Regions from separate parts of the Streptomyces sp. NBC_01429 genome, predicted to be linked through region 4. Evidence: riboswitches for the same ligand, from Rfam matches in the RefSeq annotation. Region 4 holds a riboswitch; each other region holds the start of a gene.
What was found. Region 4 has a riboswitch for cyclic di-AMP ahead of OG627_RS07000 (LysM peptidoglycan-binding domain-containing protein). Riboswitches for the same ligand answer to the same signal wherever they lie in the genome.

Region 1 (2,191 bases), 1.3 Mb from region 4:
GAGCGAGCCCTTGTTCTCGGTGGCGTCCAGGTCGATCATCGCCTGGTCGATCAGGCGCTGCTCGGTGGCGTCGTACCCGACCAGCTCCGGGCCGAGCTGCTCGATAACGGCGAGGACGGCCTTCTCGACGCCCTTGCCCAGGTAGCGGCTGGCGTCTCCGTCGCGGAGTTCGACGGCCTCGAACGCACCGGTGGAGGCACCGGAGGGGACAGCAGCACGACCGGTGCTGCCGTCGTCGAGGCCGACCTCGACCTCGACCGTGGGGTTGCCTCGGGAGTCGAGGATTTCCCGGGCTACGACGACGTCGATGGACGGCACGAGCATCTCCTTCTGGGATGTGACGCATGGGCGCAAGCTCTCAGTGGCCTTGCGCCATGAGCCTAACCGGCCCGGGATGATCGGTCGGCCCGAGCCCGCCCCCTATCGTCCCGTACTGACCGGTAACGCCGGAAAGCCGGGCCGTACGGCGCAGACCCCGGCCCGGCGCGTACGGGGGTGAACGCGCCGGGCCGGGGAGATCGGGGTGGTGTGCCCGGGCCGCGCGGGGCGGCCCGGGAGGAGGGTCAGCTCAGGTGGAGCTGCTGGCCCGGGTAGATGACGTCGGCGTCCTTGACGATGTCCTTGTTGAGGTCGAAGACCTTCTTCCAGCCGCCCTCGACCTTGTGGGCCGTGGCGATCTTGGAGAGGGTGTCGCCGGACTTGACCTTGTACTCGCCGTCACCCTTCTTGATCGTGACGGGACGGCTCTGGCTACGCGAGGCGGGCTGCGCCTCGGCGCGGCTCGACTGCGGCTGCGCCTGCTGCTGAGGAGCGGACTGCTGCTTCGGGGCGGTCTGCTGCTTCGGGGCGGACTGCTGCTTGGGGGCCGACTGCTGCTTCGGGGCGGCCTGCGTACCGGAGCCGCCGCTGTACGAGGCGCTCGACAGGTTCACGCCACAGCTCGGCCAGGCACCCTTGCCCTGGCCGGCCAGGACCTTCTCGGCGACGGCTATCTGCTGGGACTTGGACGCCTGGTCGGCGCGGGGGGCGTAGGCGGTGCCGCCGTACGCGGCCCAGGTGGAGCTGGTGAACTGGAGGCCGCCGTAGAAGCTGTTGCCGGTGTTGATGGCCCAGTTGCCGCCGGACTCGCACTGGGCGACCTGGTCCCACTCGGAGGCGGTGGCGGCGGAGGCGGAGGTGGCGCCGATCAGCGGGGCGGCGACGGCGGCACCGGTGATGCCGGCGAGTGTGGCGTAGCGGACCGCCTTGGACGGACGACGGTGCTTGGCCTTGCTGGAAAACAGCAGCATGGAGCATCTCCTCACCGACGCCTACGAGGTCAGCTGTCGGGTTCGGGCCAAGTGAGTTGCCCGGCCGCGTGCTCTCACACGCGGCTTCACCCCAAGCCGTGCCCGGACCGTCTCTCGACGGCCGGGACCGGCGCGAACCTTTGGGTCCCCCGCTCCTGCCTTCGGCGCTTGACGCGACGACTACTCCCCCCGACCGGCGGCAGGATTCGGCGTTCCGGTCGACGGGGCCCGCGGTGCGAGCGGTTCAGACCGTAATCACAGGCCCACCGGTTGTTCAAAGAAGGACATCCGGGAGGAATCGCCCTTCCGGCCCCGGGGGGCCACCCCGTTTCCGCAGGTGGGAGCCGATCGGATCAACCGGCGGGCCAAAAGACCGCAGTTGCGGCAAAGAGACCCTTGTCTCATTTGCGCAGAAGCGGACATAAGGCAGCTAACTGCCCCTCGATCGAGGCCCTTTTGGCCGCGCGGCCACGCCTCTGGCCAGGGCGGAGCGGGGCGCCGTCGGCGTCAACGGCGCCCCGTTCACTCAGACCCAGCCGCCGGCGACCTTCTGGGTGCCGATCACGACGGAGAGGGATTCGCCGCCGACGACGACGGATTCACCCTGACCGGCTTCCTCACCACCCGTCACGCCGGTGAGGCTGCCGCCGGTACGGCCCGAGCCGCCGCCGCGCGAGGCGCGGTCGTCCGGCTCGCGCTCCGTACCCGAATCGGCCGACGCGCCGTCCTCGTTGGCGGCGGCGCCCCGGTGCTTGCCCTTGGAGGGCTCGGTGGTGCCGGAGCCGGAGGGGCTCGCGGAACCGGTGGCTCCGGGCGCGGGGGTGGAGGAGGACCCGGAGGTCGTGGGCTCGTCCGTCTGCGTGTCGCCCTGGTCGTCCGACGCCGAGGAGCCGGTGCCGGGG
Region 2 (2,191 bases), 1.2 Mb from region 4:
ACTCGGGCCCGGCGGCGGAGGGCTGCTCCTGCCGCTCGCGCCGTTCCTGGCGCTCCTGCCGCTCGCGCTCGGCTGCCCGCGCCGCGGCGTGGGCAGCCGCCTTGGACTTGGCCTCGGCCTCGCGCCGCGCCTCGTCCTCCTTCTTGCGCTCCAGGGCGGCCAGCCGGGCCCGCTCCTCGGAGGTCAGCCTTGTCAGCAGCGTGCGCGCCTCGGCCAGCTTCTTCTGGACGGTCTCCTTGCTGGTGCGCAGCGAGGTCTGCGAGTCGGCGAGCGACTCCAGGCTCTCGGTGGCCCGCTCGCGCTGCCGCGCCAGGTCGGCCTGCTGGGACTGGAAGTCCGCGACGGCGCCCTGCCGGCGCTCGGCCAGCCGGTCCGTCACCTCTTTCTGCTCCAGGAACGACTGCGGGCTGTCCGCGAAGATCAGGGCGGCGGTCGGCGCGACGGTGCCCTCGCGGTACTGCGTGGCGGCGTACGAACCGAGCGTGCGGCGGGCCTCGTTCAGCTTGTCGGCGCTCTTGGCGACGTTGTCGCGTACCCGGTCGACCGTGCTCTTCTGCTTCGCCGTGGCCGTCTTCGCCTTGTTGTACTGCTGCGTCGCGCTCCCGGCCTGGCGGTACAGGTCGTCGACCTTCTTCTGTACCTCTTCGACCGAGGGGTTCGGCTCGGCGGGCGCGGCGGCCGCGCCCTGCGTCGACAGCAGCGTGACCGAGGCGATGGCGGCCGTGGTGACCCCGACGGCAGGGGAGTTGGTGCCTACGCCGCTACGGGTGCGCGACTTGCGATGCGACGCCAAGGTCGGCATCTCCTTCCGTGGACCGCCTACCGGGTTAGCTGTCGGGTTCGGGCGGAACGGAAGGCTGCCCTACGGGCCTTGTGCGTACGGGGAAGCGTACGGCCCGATTCACCCCGGTGGTGCAGAGTGGGTCCCCGGTTTCGAACTTCCCTGCGGGAAGGCCGAATTCGGCGCGGGCCGCCCGCTTGGCGTGGGTCGCCTGGGGGATACGGGCTGCCTGATCGAGCACGCTAGCCAAATTGTGCTGCTGATGTGAAGGTGGATGGTCGATATGCCCGAAACATTTTCGTGACCATTTGCGGGAGTGAGGTGCGAGGCGGGCCAAGGGAGGGTATAGCGTCACGCTCGGTAATTCCTTGATCGCTTGATCGTAGGTGCGGCGGGGGTGCGGAGTCCACCGCTCGGCGGGGTCGCGCAACTCACACGGGCGCGGAGACTTCGGGAGGCGGGCGCGGACTGTCAGTGCGGCGGCCTAGACTCGGAAGGCGATGAGCAGCCTCTTTGACGACAGTTTCCTGGCGGACCTCCAGCCCTCCGGTGACGGGCACCCGCCGCCGCCCGAGGAGCCGGACGACCACGCCCCGGAGCAGGTGCCCGACGACCTCTTCGGGGGCGCGTTCGACGCGCCGCCGACACGGGACCCGTACCACCGCGACGGCGCCCCGCGCTCGGTCGTCGATCCCGCCGCGCTGCTCGACGGGCTGAACGACGAGCAGCGCGCCGCCGTCGTGCACACCGGATCGCCCCTGCTCATCGTGGCCGGGGCCGGATCCGGCAAGACGCGCGTGCTGACCCACCGGATCGCGCATCTGCTGGGGACCCGCAGCGTCCACCCCGGGCAGATACTGGCGATCACCTTCACCAACAAGGCCGCCGGTGAGATGAAGGAGCGCGTCGGGCAACTCGTCGGCCCGCGCGCCAACGCCATGTGGGTCATGACCTTCCACAGCGCCTGCGTGCGGATCCTGCGCCGGGAGTCGAAGAGGCTCGGCTTCACCTCGTCCTTCTCGATCTACGACGCGGCCGACTCCAAGCGCCTGATGGCCCTGGTCTGCCGCGATCTGGACCTCGACCCCAAGCGCTACCCGCCCAAGTCCTTCAGCGCCAAGATCTCGAACCTGAAGAACGAGCTGATCGACGAGGAGACCTTCGCCGGTCAGGCGGCCGACGGCTTCGAGAAGATGCTCGCCGAGGCGTACCGGATGTACCAGGGGCGGCTGCGCGAGGCCAACGCCCTGGACTTCGACGACATCATCATGACCACCGTCCATCTGCTCCAGGCGTTCCCCGACGTCGCCGAGCACTACCGGCTGCGCTTCCGGCATGTCCTGGTGGACGAGTACCAGGACACCAACCACGCGCAGTACACGCTCGTACGCGAGCTGGTGGGCCCCTCGG
Region 3 (2,191 bases), 2.6 Mb from region 4:
GCTCCAGGACGGTGCGGTAGCCGTACGAGCCCGACCAGCCCGCCGACTTGACCGTGCCGCTGTGCACGGCCTTGACCGGCGTGCCCGTGGGGGCCGCGAAGTCCAGGCCGGTGTGCTGGCCGGAGGACCAGAGCGAACCGGCCTGGCCGAAGGTGGAGGTGATCGTGTACGAGGAGGTGGGGAGGGCGTAGCTGGCGGCCAGCTTGGCGAGGCGTTCCGCCTCGGCCTTCGCCTTGGCCTCCTTCTCGGCCTTCGCCTTCGCCTCCGCGATCTCCTTCTCGGCCGCGGTCTGCTGCTTCTTGGCCTGCGAGGCGGCCTCCACCACGGCGGCGGCCTCAGTGGCGGCCTTCTGGGTGGCGTCGGCCTCGGCCTGCTGCTGCTCGGCCTGCTGGAGGATGCGGGCGCGGAGCGCCTCGCCGGCGTCGGTGGCGCCCTGTTCGGTGTCCGCGACCGTCAGGCCGGCGGAGGTGAGGGGGGCCTGCGCCAGGACCTGCGACGCGGTGTCCTTCTCGGCGGTGGAGGAAGAGCCCATCCCCGGAAGGGACTTGGCGTCCGGAAGATTGTCCGCGATGACATCGGGCAGGGATATGGAGACGGCGGGCTTGTCCTGGGCCGTGGCGATGCCTCCGGCGCCGACGGCGGCGATGACACCCACGCCGAGGACCGTGGAGCTGCGGGCGAGCCCGCGCTGCTTGGCGACGCGGTGCCTGCCGCGGACGGGGCGGACGGTCTCCTCGGTGGGATTCCACTCCCCCCAGGCCCTCTCCGCCTCGCCGCCTTCACCTCGGCCATGGCCGAAGGAGTGGTTCTCGGGTGCGACGGTTGCTACGGGCCCATCGAGGGCAGGCTTGTTGGACGCCACTGGGGCGCGCTCCTTTCCTTCCTTCTCGCCTACCGGGTTAGCTGACGGGTTCGGAGCAGGAAGGTCTCCTACGGGTGTTCACGCTGCCCGCGCAAGGCAGCGAAAGCTCCCGATTCACCCCAATTGGTGGTTCCCCGGTTCCCTTGCGGGATTCGGCGCGTGCGCACGGTGCCATCTCTGGCGACGGCTGGGACAACCGCGCTGCGTTATCGAACGTTAATAGAGACCAGGGCGTTATTCCAAGCTGTTCCCGATGATCGTTAACAACTTCGCATCGGACACACCGGGACACAAGAACGCGCAAGCGGGCGAGTTGACCGGTCATCCGGGGCCTGCGCGTTTCTGACGGTGTGTCACCTGTTATGCGGAGGGGCACGCGCCGATCACACAGCGTGCCGACTCCCTGCGGGATGAGGGAGTGTCAGCCCTTGCGGCCCGGGAGGAGCATGTCCAGCGCCTGGGAGCGCTGTGCGACGAGGTCGTCGTAGGTGCCGTCGCGCTCGGCCCAGCGGTGCATGAGGACGCCCTCGACCAGGATCTCGTCAGGGGTGGGGTTCCTCGCGAGCAGCCCCATGACCTCGGTGGCGAAAACGTCGACTGGCAGCGCGCGCGGGTTCGCCTTCTCCTGTCCTGCCACGGCGACGGCCGGCGGGACCAGCTCGACGACGCTGACACCGGTGCCGTCGAGTTGCGCGCGCAGTGCCTCGGAGTAGGCGTGCACACCGGCCTTTGAAGCGGCGTAGGTGGGCATGGGCGCGAACGGCAGGAAGGCGATGCCGGAGGTGACGGTGACGAAGGTGCCGGCGCCACGTTCGAGCAGGTGCGGGGTGAAGGCGTCGATGACGCGGATGGTGCCGACCAGGTTGGTGTCGATCGTCGTACGCGCCGCCTCGAAGTGCGCCGGGTCGCGCAGGTCCTCCAGGAGCATGACGCCCGACATGGTCACCACGGTGTCCAGCTCGGGGTACGCGGCGAGTACGGCGTCACGGGCGCGTGCGACGGAGGCACCGTCGGTGACGTCCACGGCGAAGGTGCCGAAGCCCTCGTCGGAGAGTGCGGAGAGCGCCTCGGCGCCGCGACCGCCGACAGCCACGGTGCTGCCCGCCGCGGCGAACCGCCGGGCCAGTTCCCGGCCGATGCCCGAGGTTCCGCCGACGACGAGAACGGCACGGTCGGAGAGATCCATGAGGTCTTCCCTTCGGTTCGGAGCACCGCGGTTCGGAGCACCGCGGTGCGGAAGCGCCCGCGGCGGTCAGGCCGGCGGCGCCACGCACGCCGTACGGCGTCGGCGATGCTCTCTGTCTTCTCAAGCAGTGATGCCACAAGTCT
Region 4 (2,191 bases):
TGCCGGCCGACGTCCATCCCGTACAGGGCGACGCGCCGGACACCGTGCTGATCGGCGGCGGCAGCACCATCGTCTCGCCGCTGGGCGAGGTCCTGGCGGGACCGCTCCGGGACGGGGAGGGCATCCTCACCGCCGAACTCGACCTGGGCGACCTCGCCCGGGGCCGGTTCGACCTGGATGTGACGGGGCACTACGCCCGGCCCGACATCTTCACCCTGGACGTGGACGAGACCGCGCGGGACGTCCTGTCCGGGGAGCGATGAGGGGCCGGGCGTCCATGAGGGGCCTGCGTCCATGAGCGGCCGGGCGGCGGCCGTCACGGCGGGGACCGTCAGTAGGGGCCGTTCACGTTGTCGATCGAGCCGTACCTGGCGGCTGCGTAGTTGCACGCGGCGGTGATGTTGGCGACCGGGTCGTAGCTGTTCGTCGACGTACCGGGCACGTGGTACGCCTGGAACGTGGGATCGATGACCTGGAGCAGCCCCTTGGACGGGATGCCGGCGGCGGCGTTGGAGTCCCAGTTGTTGATGGCCGCCGGGTTGCCCGAGGACTCGCGCATGATGTTGCGGTAGATCCCGTTGTACGAGCCGGGGATGCCGTGCGTGGCCATGACGTCCAGCGACTCGCGGATCCAGCCGTCGAGGTTGTTGGAGTACGTCTTCAGCGCGGCCGGCGCGGTGTCGGCGACGGTCTGGGTGGCGATGTCGGTGGTCTTCGCCGTGGCGCTCTTCGTCGTGGCGGCCTTCGCGGAGGAGGGCTTCGCCGTGGTGGCCTTCGCCGTGGAACCGAGGGTCAGCTTGAGGCCGGGGAAGATGCGCGACGGGTTGCTTCCGATGGCGCTCCGGTTGTCCTCGTAGAGCTTCTTCCAGCCGCCGGTCACGGAGTGCGCCTTCGCGATCCTGGACAGCGAGTCACCGGCGACGACGGAGTACGTCAGGGGGGCCTGCCGCGTGACACCGGCGGGGGCCGCCGCCGTCCCGGCGGGGGCGTATCCGGCCGAGGGCGCCGCCTGGGCGGTGGTCGCCGCCAGCAGCGGAAGCGCGAGTACGGCTCCCCCCGCGCTCACGGCGACGACACCACGAGCGAGCGGGCCGGTTCTGGGACGACGGTGCTTGGCCTTTGCGGACATGACGCATTCCTCTCCGTCGCCTGCGAGGTGAGCTGTCGGGTTCGGGCAGGAGATGCCCGGTCGCGCAGACGGCGACTTCACCCCGAGCCGGTCCAGCTTCTGAACCGGCGACTTACCTGGGTCCCCCGCTCCTGCCGTACGTGAGTAGGTGGGTTTCCGGGCAGCGGCAGGATTCGGCGTTCTGTCCGGAATGACGAGAACGTAAGCGAGAAGTCCCGGGAGAGACAAGTCCAGAATTCACACCGCAATACGAGGGGAGATTGCAGCCGGGAAGATCAGAAATGACTTTCACCCTCGCGGCGCCTCAACTCTCCTTTCCTGTGAGCGAAGTGAACGAGACCGCGCGCACCCCGAACGATCATCCACGTGACGCATGTCACGGCAGCGAGTGGATCTTCCCGCCCACAACACCACGCAGAAGACAACAAGATGCTGAATATCACCCATATCGCCATCGGGGACAACAGCTCCAAAACGCCCATATCGCCAAGGATGGCCCGCGCCGCCAACCAACAGAATTCTGGCGGCAACTTCCCTTTGCCCAAGAAAAGATCAGCGAGATCATAAGCCGTCCTGATGAGCCATCAATTCTGCGTTCGGCTTTTTGAAAGGGCGTCAGGAACGTCGTGCCGCGCCGGAAAGGCGGGCGCCCTGTTCGCGTTCTCCGCACCGACGCACCCCGCCGCGCCCGGCCGGCACTCCCGCCCCGCCCTGCCGCCCCGCCTCGTCGCCGGGTCCGGCGGCCCGCATCGCGCCGCCCGCGCCACTCCACCCGTCGCGCCACCCGCCGCGCCACCCGTCACACGACCCGCGTCACACCGCGCGTCCGGTGTATCGCTCCCGGTCAGCGGGGGTCCGTGCTCATGAGAGCAAAAAAATACGCATGTGTTGCCGGGAGGTTAATCGCGGACCTACTGTCCCTCGCCAGGACCACATCTGGAGGCCCACATGCGTATGAAGCGCATCTTCGGGATCTTTATCGCGACATCCACTCTTGCGTCACTGGCCGCCTGCTCCGTCTCCACCACCCCCGGTGGCACGGACAGCGGCAGCGGCGGCAAG

Region 1: another riboswitch for cyclic di-AMP. It lies ahead of OG627_RS12820 (transglycosylase family protein); the one in region 4 lies ahead of OG627_RS07000 (LysM peptidoglycan-binding domain-containing protein).
Region 2: another riboswitch for cyclic di-AMP. It lies ahead of OG627_RS12505 (C40 family peptidase); the one in region 4 lies ahead of OG627_RS07000 (LysM peptidoglycan-binding domain-containing protein).
Region 3: another riboswitch for cyclic di-AMP. It lies ahead of OG627_RS18670 (M23 family metallopeptidase); the one in region 4 lies ahead of OG627_RS07000 (LysM peptidoglycan-binding domain-containing protein).

The regions. Positions count from the first base shown of each region.
Region 1 is NZ_CP109599.1:3,025,740-3,027,930, forward strand. It holds gene eno (phosphopyruvate hydratase) at 1-324, opposite strand, end outside; gene OG627_RS12820 (transglycosylase family protein) at 564-1,286, opposite strand; cyclic di-AMP (ydaO/yuaA leader) riboswitch at 1,293-1,466, opposite strand; gene OG627_RS12825 (transglycosylase family protein) at 1,816-2,191, opposite strand, start outside.
Region 2 is NZ_CP109599.1:2,951,974-2,954,164, reverse strand. It holds gene OG627_RS12505 (C40 family peptidase) at 1-802, opposite strand, end outside; cyclic di-AMP (ydaO/yuaA leader) riboswitch at 801-976, opposite strand; gene OG627_RS12500 (ATP-dependent DNA helicase) at 1,282-2,191, shown strand, end outside.
Region 3 is NZ_CP109599.1:4,272,355-4,274,545, reverse strand. It holds gene OG627_RS18670 (M23 family metallopeptidase) at 1-862, opposite strand, end outside; cyclic di-AMP (ydaO/yuaA leader) riboswitch at 874-1,030, opposite strand; gene OG627_RS18665 (SDR family oxidoreductase) at 1,284-2,048, opposite strand.
Region 4 is NZ_CP109599.1:1,705,559-1,707,749, forward strand. It holds gene OG627_RS06995 (nitrilase-related carbon-nitrogen hydrolase) at 1-263, shown strand, start outside; gene OG627_RS07000 (LysM peptidoglycan-binding domain-containing protein) at 332-1,129, opposite strand; cyclic di-AMP (ydaO/yuaA leader) riboswitch at 1,134-1,318, opposite strand; gene OG627_RS07005 (hypothetical protein) at 1,411-1,737, shown strand; gene OG627_RS07010 (substrate-binding domain-containing protein) at 2,078-2,191, shown strand, end outside.